Regions from separate parts of the Streptomyces sp. NPDC107521 genome, predicted to be linked through region 1. Evidence: riboswitches for the same ligand, from Rfam matches in the RefSeq annotation. Region 1 holds a riboswitch; the other holds the start of a gene.

Evidence for each region. Region 1 has a riboswitch for cobalamin ahead of ACZ7LB_RS18020 (prenyltransferase/squalene oxidase repeat-containing protein). Riboswitches for the same ligand answer to the same signal wherever they lie in the genome.
Region 2: it holds a riboswitch for cobalamin, as region 1 does, so the genes downstream of both, ACZ7LB_RS13560 (ribonucleoside-diphosphate reductase subunit alpha) here and ACZ7LB_RS18020 (prenyltransferase/squalene oxidase repeat-containing protein) in region 1, are expected to answer to the same signal.

The regions. Positions count from the first base shown of each region.
Region 1 covers NZ_JBVKAT010000011.1:17,087-21,787, forward strand. The annotation lists gene ACZ7LB_RS18020 (prenyltransferase/squalene oxidase repeat-containing protein) at 1-2,246, opposite strand, end outside; cobalamin riboswitch at 2,415-2,549, opposite strand; cobalamin riboswitch at 2,643-2,718, shown strand; gene ACZ7LB_RS18025 (prenyltransferase/squalene oxidase repeat-containing protein) at 2,848-4,266, shown strand; gene ACZ7LB_RS18030 (DUF4430 domain-containing protein) at 4,388-4,701, opposite strand, start outside.
Region 2 covers NZ_JBVKAT010000007.1:176,139-180,839, reverse strand. The annotation lists gene ACZ7LB_RS13565 (ribonucleotide-diphosphate reductase subunit beta) at 1-905, opposite strand, end outside; gene ACZ7LB_RS13560 (ribonucleoside-diphosphate reductase subunit alpha) at 1,019-3,454, opposite strand; cobalamin riboswitch at 3,578-3,737, opposite strand; gene mctP (monocarboxylate uptake permease MctP) at 4,555-4,701, opposite strand, start outside.

The sequences.
Region 1 (4,701 bases):
GCGATCCAGGCCAGCGCCCTGTCCACGGCCCGGTCCGCCCCGCTGCCGCCGGCCAGGCTGAGGGCCATGGCGGCGATCGCGGTGGAGTCCACGTCGGAGTCGTCGGTGGCCGGTACCAGGCTGGGCCAGGCGCCGTTGTCCCGCTGGAGAGCCGTGAGATAGGCGAGCGGTTCGCGGGCCGCTCCGGTCTCGCCCGCGCGGAGCTGGGCCATGACGGCCAGGGACTGTCCGAAGACGGAGGGCGTGTAGGTGTAGGCGCCCTTGGCGGCGCAACTGCGGTCGGGCGCGGTGCTCGGCCCGGCGCACACGGCCCTGCCGAGCGCCGCGACGAGGTCCTGACCGCCGAAGTGCCGCGGGTCGCGGCCGACGGTCTCGGCGAGCAGCGCGGCCTTCCCCAGGGAACCGCCCAGCACGTGGGGCGTGCCGATGCCGGTCCAGTCGTGGAGGGTGCGCCCCTCGCCGTCGGTGCCCCGGTCGTCGAGGAAGTCGACGATGCCGCGCAGCCTGCCGTCGGACAGTCCGGTCGCGGCGAGCGCGTAGGCGCCGTCGATGGTCAGCCCGAAGTCGGCACGGACGGAGCCGGGGCCGGACGTGTAGTACCGGCCCTGCTTCAGGAGGTCGGCGCCGGTGAGGTAGGCGACTCCCTTCGCGAGGTCGGGACCGTCACCCTCCGGCGGGGTGGCCGGGTCCGTGGCCGGGGGCGGCGATGTCGGCGGCCGCGTGGCGGGGGGAGGTGACGTCGGCGGCTGGGTGGCGGGGGGCGGCGATGTCGGCGGGTCGGTCGGACCGGTCCGTTCGGTGGTCAGGGTGACCAGGCTGGTGCGGACTCCCGCCAGGACGGCGGCCGGCGTCGGGTGGAGCGCCGGATCGGTCGCGCCCTCCTCGAAGCCGAAGCCGCCGTCGGCGAGCTGCTCGCGGGAGAGCCAGGCGACGGCCGCGTCGGCGCGGTCCCCGTCGCCGAGGACGCGCAGGGCCTGTGCCGCGTACGCCGTGGCGTGGACGGAGCCGCTGGTGGCGCCGGTGTACCCGGGGAAGGCGCCGTCCTGGCGCTGGGCCCCGGCCAGGTAGGCACGGGCCCTGGCGACGGCGTCGTCGTGGCCGCCCGCCCTGCGCAGGACGAGGGCGACGAGGGCGGTGGTGGCGGGGTCGCCGTCGCAGTACTCGCCGGGGCGGATGAGGATGCCGGTGACTCCGCCGTCACGGCACTGGACCTGGGTGAGCCGCTGCACGGCCCCGGCCGCCGGGGTGGCTCCGGCGCGCAGCAGGGCCAGGACCGACAGCGCCTGCCCGTCGGTGTATCCGGCGTTGCGGAAGTCGCCCCTGGCGGTGCAGCCGGGTGTCGGTTCGCCGGATTCGGGGCCCGCGGCGCACACATGCGCCGACAGGTCGCCGATCAGGTCGTGGCCGCCGACGTCGCGGGGGTCCGTCCCCGTGCTGGAGGCGAGGAGGGCCAGGCGGGCGGCGGCGGTGGCGTCCGGGGCCCCGCCCGCGCCCTCCGGGTAGGCGTACTCGCCCGCGTGGGAGGCGAGGAAGGCGGTGACCCTGCGCAGGGCGGGGCCGCTTCCGGCCGCGGCGAGTCCGTAGGCCACCTCCGTGGTGAGGAGGTGGTCGGGGGTGTCGCCGCCCTCGGGGACGACGTGGTCACCGTCGGTCAGCCGGCTCTCGAGCCAGGCCGCCGCGGCGGCCACGTCGATCGCTCCCGGCGTTCCCGTCGGGGTTCCGGGGCCGGGGGTGCCGCCGGTGCCCGGCCGGACGTCGTCGGGGCTGAAGTCCGGCCTGCCCGTGCCGCCGTACACCCAGGCGTCCACGTCGCCGTCCTTGAGCCTGCGGTCCATGGCTCCGTACTGGCTGTACGACCAGTCGTCGCGGCCCGGTGAGGCGGTCCAGTAGGACCAGTAGGCGTTCGCGGGCGGAGTGAGGACGCAGCCCTCCTGGGCGGGGGTCGGGTACCGGGTGCCGCCGTTGAAGGAGCCGTGGCCGATGCGGCAGATGAACGCCGGACCGTCGTGCTCGGTCCCGGCGGTGCCGAACCCGCCCTCGTGGAGCAGGTCGTAGCCGGTGCTCGGCGTCGGATCGCAGCCCCGCACGACATCACCGCCGAACGGCCCGAAGTCGACGGCGACCACCGCGCCTCGGGTCGCCGTGCACGCTTCCGCCCGGTCCGGCCCCGCGACGGCGGACGTCGTGGTGAGGAGGGTCACGGAGGCGGCCACCAGCACCAGGAGGGCGACAGCCAGCGCGGCCACCGGCCCGGGTGCCGTACCCGCCCGTGCGTCGTGTCGTCGCTGGCTCCCCACCGCGGCCCCCTCGTTGCCTTCCGGCGCGGACGGTGAACGTGGGTGAGGGCTCCCGGGCAGGGGAATCCCCGCGTACGGAAGCCGGTCGCACCACGCCGTAGTCCGCGACGGCGTCTGTTGCTGATGAACGCTCCAGGTGTTCCGGCTCGCCCGGCGTCTGCCGGGCCCACGGTTGCGGGTCAGCGCCGGATTCTCACCGGCTTCCCCTGGAACTCAAGGCGTATCAGCGGGATTTGAGCATGCATCACCGATCGCGTCAAGACGGCCGCGGGCCGGTGCGGCGGTTCTCCTGAGCCGCTGTGGCGGCCCGGACGCCCGTCGGGTACCGTCCCGGTCTGCCGAGTGGGGGAACCCGGTGGGAATCCGGGGCTGACGCGCAGCGGTGTGGAACGGCAGGGGGCCGTTCCGAGCCCGAATGCCCAGGCGGCACAGCACTGGAAGCCGATCCACGCGTCCCGGACGGCGGCCACACCCGCTGCTTCCGCCCGCGCACCGCGCTGCCCGGCGACAGCACGGGGACCGGTCGGCGTCCCCGTCCCAGGAGCAGGCCTTGTCCCGTACCTCTTCTCCCTTCCTCCGTCGCTCGGCCCTGGCCGCGGTGGCCGCGGTCGGCGCCCTCGCGCTGACGGCGCCGCCGGCCGCCGCGACCACGACACCCGCCCAGATCGCCACCTCGAAGACCAACGGCGTCGCTTATCTCAAGTCCCTTCAGGCGGCGGACGGTTCGTACGCCGGCCCGGGGCTCTCCAACGAGTGGGCGTTCAGCGCGCTCGCCGCCGCCGGAACCGCCGCCGTGGACGTGACGCCCGGCGGTGACCCGAGCAGGAACGCGAGGACGGTCTACCGCAACCTCCTGTCCACCGGCGGGTGGCCGTCCGCGTCCCCGGTCGTCACCGACTACGAGCGGGCCGCCCTCAACGCCTACGCCGCCGGTGTCGACCCGGCCCGGGTCTCCGCCTCCCGCAACCTGATCGCCGACATCCACCGCTACTGGCAGACCGCCGAACCCGGCTACTTCGGCCCGTCCGGCAACTTCAACGGCACCGTCTTCGCCGCCCTGGCCCTCAACGGCGCCAGGACCCCCTCCGGTCAGCTCCGTGTCCCGCAGGCGCTCCGCGACGCGATGGCCACCCGGATCCGGGCCAACCAGCACAACGACGGCGGCTGGAACTACGGCAAGGCGGAAGGCAGCGCCACCGAGCTCGCCAAGACCTCGGACATCGACATGACCGGTGCGGCCATGGCCGCGCTGTGCGTGTCGGGCGTGCCGAACACCGACGCCGACATCGTCCGGGCCAGGGCCTTCCTCAAGAGCAAGCTGGTGGCCGGCAGCGGTGCCTTCAACGCCATGTTCGGTGTCAACACCAACTCCAACGGCTGGGCGGTCTCCGGACTGAACGCCTGCGGCATCAACGCGCAGACCGGTGACTTCCTCACCGCCATGGGCAGGACCCCGCTGGACTTCCTGATCGCCCAGCAGTTCAACCCGGGCGGCGGATTCAGGTACCTGCCCAGTGACACGGGCCCGTCCGCCTACGCCTCCAGCGACGGGATGAGGGCCGTGGCCGGCGCGGGATTCACCGCCGCACCGCCCGCACCGGTCACCCCGGGGGCGCCGCAGTGGGTCGGAGAGGGCTCCTTCACCTCCGGTACGGCGGCGACGCTCGCACTGACCGTGGACGACGGTGCGGGGGGCCTCGAGGTGTGCTCCGTCACGCTCACGCCGACCGGGCCGACGACCACCCTGGGCGCGGTCCTCGACGCGGCCCGGACGGCGGCCACCCCCGCGGGCTGTGTGACCTCCGTGGCGCCCTCGTCCGGCACGGGCGCCGTCACCTCCCTCAACGGCAAGGCCGGCGGCGGTTCCGGCACGTGGAAGGCCAGCCTCGACGGCTCGTCCTTCGCCGCCGCGGCCCGGGGCACCGCCGTGGGCGTCGGCGACACGATCGCCCTGCGCTGGGGGGCCTGACACCGGCGGGGCCGCGGGGAGCGCCCGGACCGGCTCCCCGCGGCCCCGCGTCCGCGGGGCCCGCACGGCGGGCTCGTCGCCGGCCCCGCCGTGCGCGCGACCCGGACGGGATGACGTTCCGTCAGAAGGCCGTCCAGGTGAAGGCGACCTCGTCCCCGGCGACGAGCCCGAACTGGCAGCCGCCGACCGGTGTCGAGGTGCCGTTGACGGAGATGTTCCAGTAGGCGCCGCCCCCGCCGCTGACGTTCCCGATGGTGTCCACCGAGAAGTCGTCGAAGGACGGGTACCACGTGCCGTCCCAGGTGAAGCCCCTCCGGTGGGCGGCGTCGTCGAGCGCGGCGGTCGGTGTGGGCACCGCACTGGCGTGGGCGCCGCCGTTGGTGCCGTCGCACGTGTGGGTGCCGCCGGTCGCGGTGGTGACGTCGTGGCCCCGTG
Region 2 (4,701 bases), on a different contig from region 1:
GAGGCGCGCCGCTCGAAGAAGTTGGTCAGCTCCTGGACCCCCTGCAACTCCATGAAGGAGAAGGGGTTCTCCGACCCGTACACCGGGGCGAAGCCCAGCCGGGTGAGGCGCTGGTCGGCCACGCACTCCAGGTACTGGCGCATGGAGTCGGTGTTCATGCCGGGCAGACCCTCGCCGCACAGGTCGCGCGCGAACTGCAGCTCGGCCTCCACGGCCTCCCGCAGCATGTCGGTCACCTGCTCCTGGAGCCGGTCGTCGAACAGGTCCGGCTCCTCCTTGCGCACGGTGTCCACCACGTCGAACGCGAACGACATGTGCATCGTCTCGTCCCGGAACACCCAGTTGGTGCCGGTCGCCAGCCCGTGCAGCAGACCGCGGCTGCGGAACCAGTAGACGTAGGCGAAGGCGCCGTAGAAGAACAGGCCCTCGATGCAGGCCGCGAAGCAGATCAGGTTCAGCAGGAAGCGGCGGCGGTCGGCCCGCGACTCCAGCCGGTCGACGGTCTCCACGGAGTCCATCCACCGGAAGCAGAACTCGGCCTTCTCACGGATGGAGGGGATGTTCTCCACGGCCGCGAAGGCCGCCGCCCGGTCCTCCGGGTCGGGGAGGTAGGTGTCCAGCAGGGTCAGGTAGAACTGGACGTGGACGGCCTCCTCGAACAGCTGCCGGCTCAGGTACAGCCGCGCCTCGGGGGAGTTGATGTGCTTGTAGAGGGTCAGCACCAGGTTGTTGGCCACGATCGAGTCGCCCGTCGCGAAGAAGGCGATCAGACGGCCGATGAGGTGCTGCTCCTCGGGGGTCAGCCGGGCCAGGTCGGCGACGTCGGAGTGGAGGTCGACCTCCTCGACGTGCCAGGTGTTCTTGATGGCGTCCCGGTAGCGCTCGTAGAAGTCCGGGTAGCGCATGGGGCGCAGGGTCAGTTCGAAGCCCGGGTCGAGCAGGTTCTTGGTCGTGGCGGGAGCGGCGCGCCGCTCCCCGGAGCCGTCGGCGGAGGCGGTCTCGGTGTGCTGGGTGGTCATTACTGGCAGGCCTCGCAGGACTCGGGGTTTTCCAGGGAGCAGGCCACCGCGTCCGGGTCGGCGCTCTGCTGGGCGGGTACGGCGGCACGCGCCCCGGCGGCGCGGGCGATCCGCGTCGCGGGACGGGAGCGCAGGTAGTAGGTGGTCTTCAGGCCCCGCTTCCAGGCGTACGCGTACATCGAGGAGAGCTTTCCGATGGTCGGCGTCTCCAGGAACAGGTTGAGCGACTGGGCCTGGTCCAGGTACGGGGTGCGGGCGGCGGCCATGTCGATCAGGCCGCGCTGCGGGATCTCCCAGGCGGTGCGGTAGAGGTCGCGCACCTCCTCGGGGATCCAGGCGAAGTCCCGCACCGAGCCGTTGGCCTCGCGCAGCGCCTCGCGGGTGCGGGCGTCCCAGACGCCGAGCCGCTTGAGGTCCTCCACCAGATAGGAGTTGACCTGGAGGAACTCGCCGGACAGGGTCTCGCGCTTGAACAGGTTGGACACCTGCGGCTCGATGCACTCGTAGACGCCCGCGATGGAGGCGATGGTGGCCGTCGGCGCGATGGCCAGGAGCAGCGCGTTGCGCAGACCGGTGGTGGCGAGGCGCTCGCGCAGGGCCGCCCAGCGCTCCGGCCACTCCGGGCGCACGCCGTAGTGGTCGGGGTGCAGCACGCCCCGGGCGGTGCGGGTGCTCTCCCAGGCCGGCAGCGGGCCCGAGCGTTCGGCGAGGTCCGCGGAGGTCTCGTAGGCGGCGAGCATGATCCGCTCGGCGATCCGGGTGGACAGGGCCTTCGCGGCGGGGGAGTCGAAGGGCAGGCGCAGCCGGAAGAAGACGTCCTGGAGGCCCATCACACCGAGGCCGACCGGGCGCCAGCGGGCATTGGAGCGGCCCGCCTGCTCGGTCGGGTAGAAGTTGATGTCGACGACCCGGTCCAGGAAGGTCACCGCCGTGCGCACGGTGGCGTCCAGCCGTTCCCAGTCCATGTCCCCGGCCGCCGTGTCGACGAATGCCCCGAGGTTGACGGAGCCCAGGTTGCAGACGGCCGTCTCCCCGTCGTCGGTGACCTCGATGATCTCCGTGCAGAGGTTGGAGGAGTGGACGACGTGGCCCGGCTCGGCGGTCTGGTTGGCGGTGCGGTTGGCGGCGTCCTTGAAGGTCATCCAGCCGTTGCCGGTCTGCGCCAGGGTGCGCATCATCCGCCCGTACAGCTCCCGCGCGGGCAGCGTCCTGCGGGCCAGCCCGGCCGCCTCGGCCGCGCGGTAGGCGGTGTCGAACTCCTCGCCCCACAGATCGGTGAGCCCGGGCACGTCGGCGGGGGAGAACAACGACCAGTCGCCGTCCGCGTCCACCCGGCGCATGAACTCGTCGGGGATCCAGTGCGCGAGGTTCAGGTTGTGGGTGCGGCGGGCGTCCTCGCCGGTGTTGTCCCGCAGCTCCAGGAACTCCTCGATGTCCGCGTGCCAGGTCTCCAGGTAGACCGCCGCGGCCCCCTTGCGCCGGCCGCCCTGGTTCACGGCGGCGACCGAGGCGTCCAGGGTCTTCAGGAACGGGACGATGCCGTTGGAGTGCCCGTTGGTGCCGCGGATCAGCGAACCCCGGGAGCGGATGCGGGAGTAGGCGATGCCGATGCCGCCGGCGTGCTTGGACAGGCGGGCGACCTGGTGGAGCCGGTCGTAGAGGGAGTCCAGCTCGTCCCTGGGGGAGTCGAGGAGGTAGCAGGACGACATCTGGGCGTGCCGGGTGCCCGAGTTGAACAGGGTGGGGGAGGAGGGCAGGTAGTCGAGGCGGCTCATCAGCCCGTAGAGCGCGTCCACCTCGTCCAGGACCCGGGTGCCGGTCGCCGCGTCCGGCGCCGTGTCGTCCGCGAGGCCGGCGGCGACGCGCAGCAGGAAGTGCTGGGGCGTCTCGACGACCTTGCGGGTGACCGGGTGGCGCAGCAGGTAGCGGCTGTGCAGGGTGCGCAGGCCGAAGTAGCCGAAGCGGTCGTCGGCGTCCGGGTCGATCAGCGCGTCCAGGTGCTCCGCGTGCCGACGGACGAACGCGGCGGTCCGGTCGCCGATCAGGCCCTCGCGGTGCCCGGTGGCGACGGACTCGGTGAACCGGGTGACGCCCTGGGAGGCGGCCTCGGCGCGGATGCCGATGGTCAGCAGCCGGGCGGCCAGCCGGGAGTAGACGGGGTCCTCCGAGATCAGCCCCGCCGCGGTCTCGGTGGCCAGCTCGCGCAGCTCGGCCTCGTCGGCGTGGGCGGACCGGCCGCGCAGCGCGGCGGCGGCGACCCGGCCGGGGTCGGCGTCGGGGAGGTCGGCGGTCAGCCCGGTCAGGGTGCGCAGCAGCGCGGTACCGGGACCGTCGGTTCCCGCGGACGCGGGGGCGGCCGCCACCGGGGCGGTCGTCACCGTGGCTGGAGCCGTCACCCGGATCGCTGAGGCCGGATCGGCTGGCGCGGTGGTCACGTGGAGCACTCCCTCGCTCGGCACGGGGCCATGCGGGGGGCAGGGGCAGCTCACGAGCGCACGGGGCGGTCGAGTCCACCGACCCACTCCGCGAGGCCCGGACGTCATGGCACCCGGCCGGGACGGCAGGGCGCACTGCCGGCAGGTCCTCGGACTGACAAGCGTGCGGAAACGCGCGAGTACACCGTTGCGGGACAGTTCCGGATTCGCACCGGATTCCCCTGCGACGACAGCGAGCATGAGCATACATCTTGTGCCGGGGAGCGGAAGCACCCCCAGATGTAGTGTCGTGCTCGGCGGGAGAGGCGGGCCGGGACGGGCCCTCGGGGGCCTCGCGGGGCATCTCGCGGGGCGCCGTGACGGCCCGGCGGGGGCCTCGTGGCGGCCCCGCGACGGCGGGGCCGGAGCCCGCTCGGCGGTCCGGCGCGGTGCTTCGGCGGAGGTGCGGTGCCGCTCAGGAGGGCCGGGTTCCCCCGGTGCCGTGACCCTGCCGCGCAAGGGGCGGAGTCCCCCCGCACGGTACCGCGCCCGCCGGGGCGCGGGACGGTGACCCCGGACACGGGGGCCGGGTCCGGGGCGGGGCCGGAGGGTCGGCGGGGTGGTGCCGGGACCCCGAGGGCGCCGGAGCGCGGTGGCGAGGGGTGACGGGGGCAGGGGGCCCGGCGGTGCCGCGGGTGACTCGGTGCCGTGGTGGCGCCCGTGATGTCGGACACGTTCGCCGGCCCCGTGACCCCGGACACATCCGCCGAGCCCCTGCGGACGCGTCCGCCGCGCCGGACGGTGAGGTGCCTCCTCGGTGTGCGGCGCCGGTCGCGGAGGACGCGGTGCGCGACGGCTTCCGCGGCCGTGCGTCCGACGCCGTCCACGCCCGACGCATCCGGTACGGGCGCCCCCTCCCGCCCCGCCGTGTCCGAAGGGCGCGGCGACGGACCGCCGGCTCGCTCCGACGCCCCGTCAATGCCGTTGCGCCGCGACACCGCGACACCGCTGGGCGCCGCGGCCCGCGGCCCACAGGTGCGGGGGGTGCCGGGTGCGGGGGTGCGGGGGTGCGGGACGGGGCGCGAGCGATGGCCCGCGCCCCGTCCCTCGCCCCGTCCCTCTCAGCGCGCGCTGTCCGCCGTGGCCGGCGGCGTCTCCACCGCGACGCCCGGGTCGCCCGCGTCCGCCGTGTAGTCGCCCGGCCGGGTCTCGTCGACGCCGTCGGGTGCCTTCACGGCCCGCAGGACGACGGTGAGGACCACCGTCAC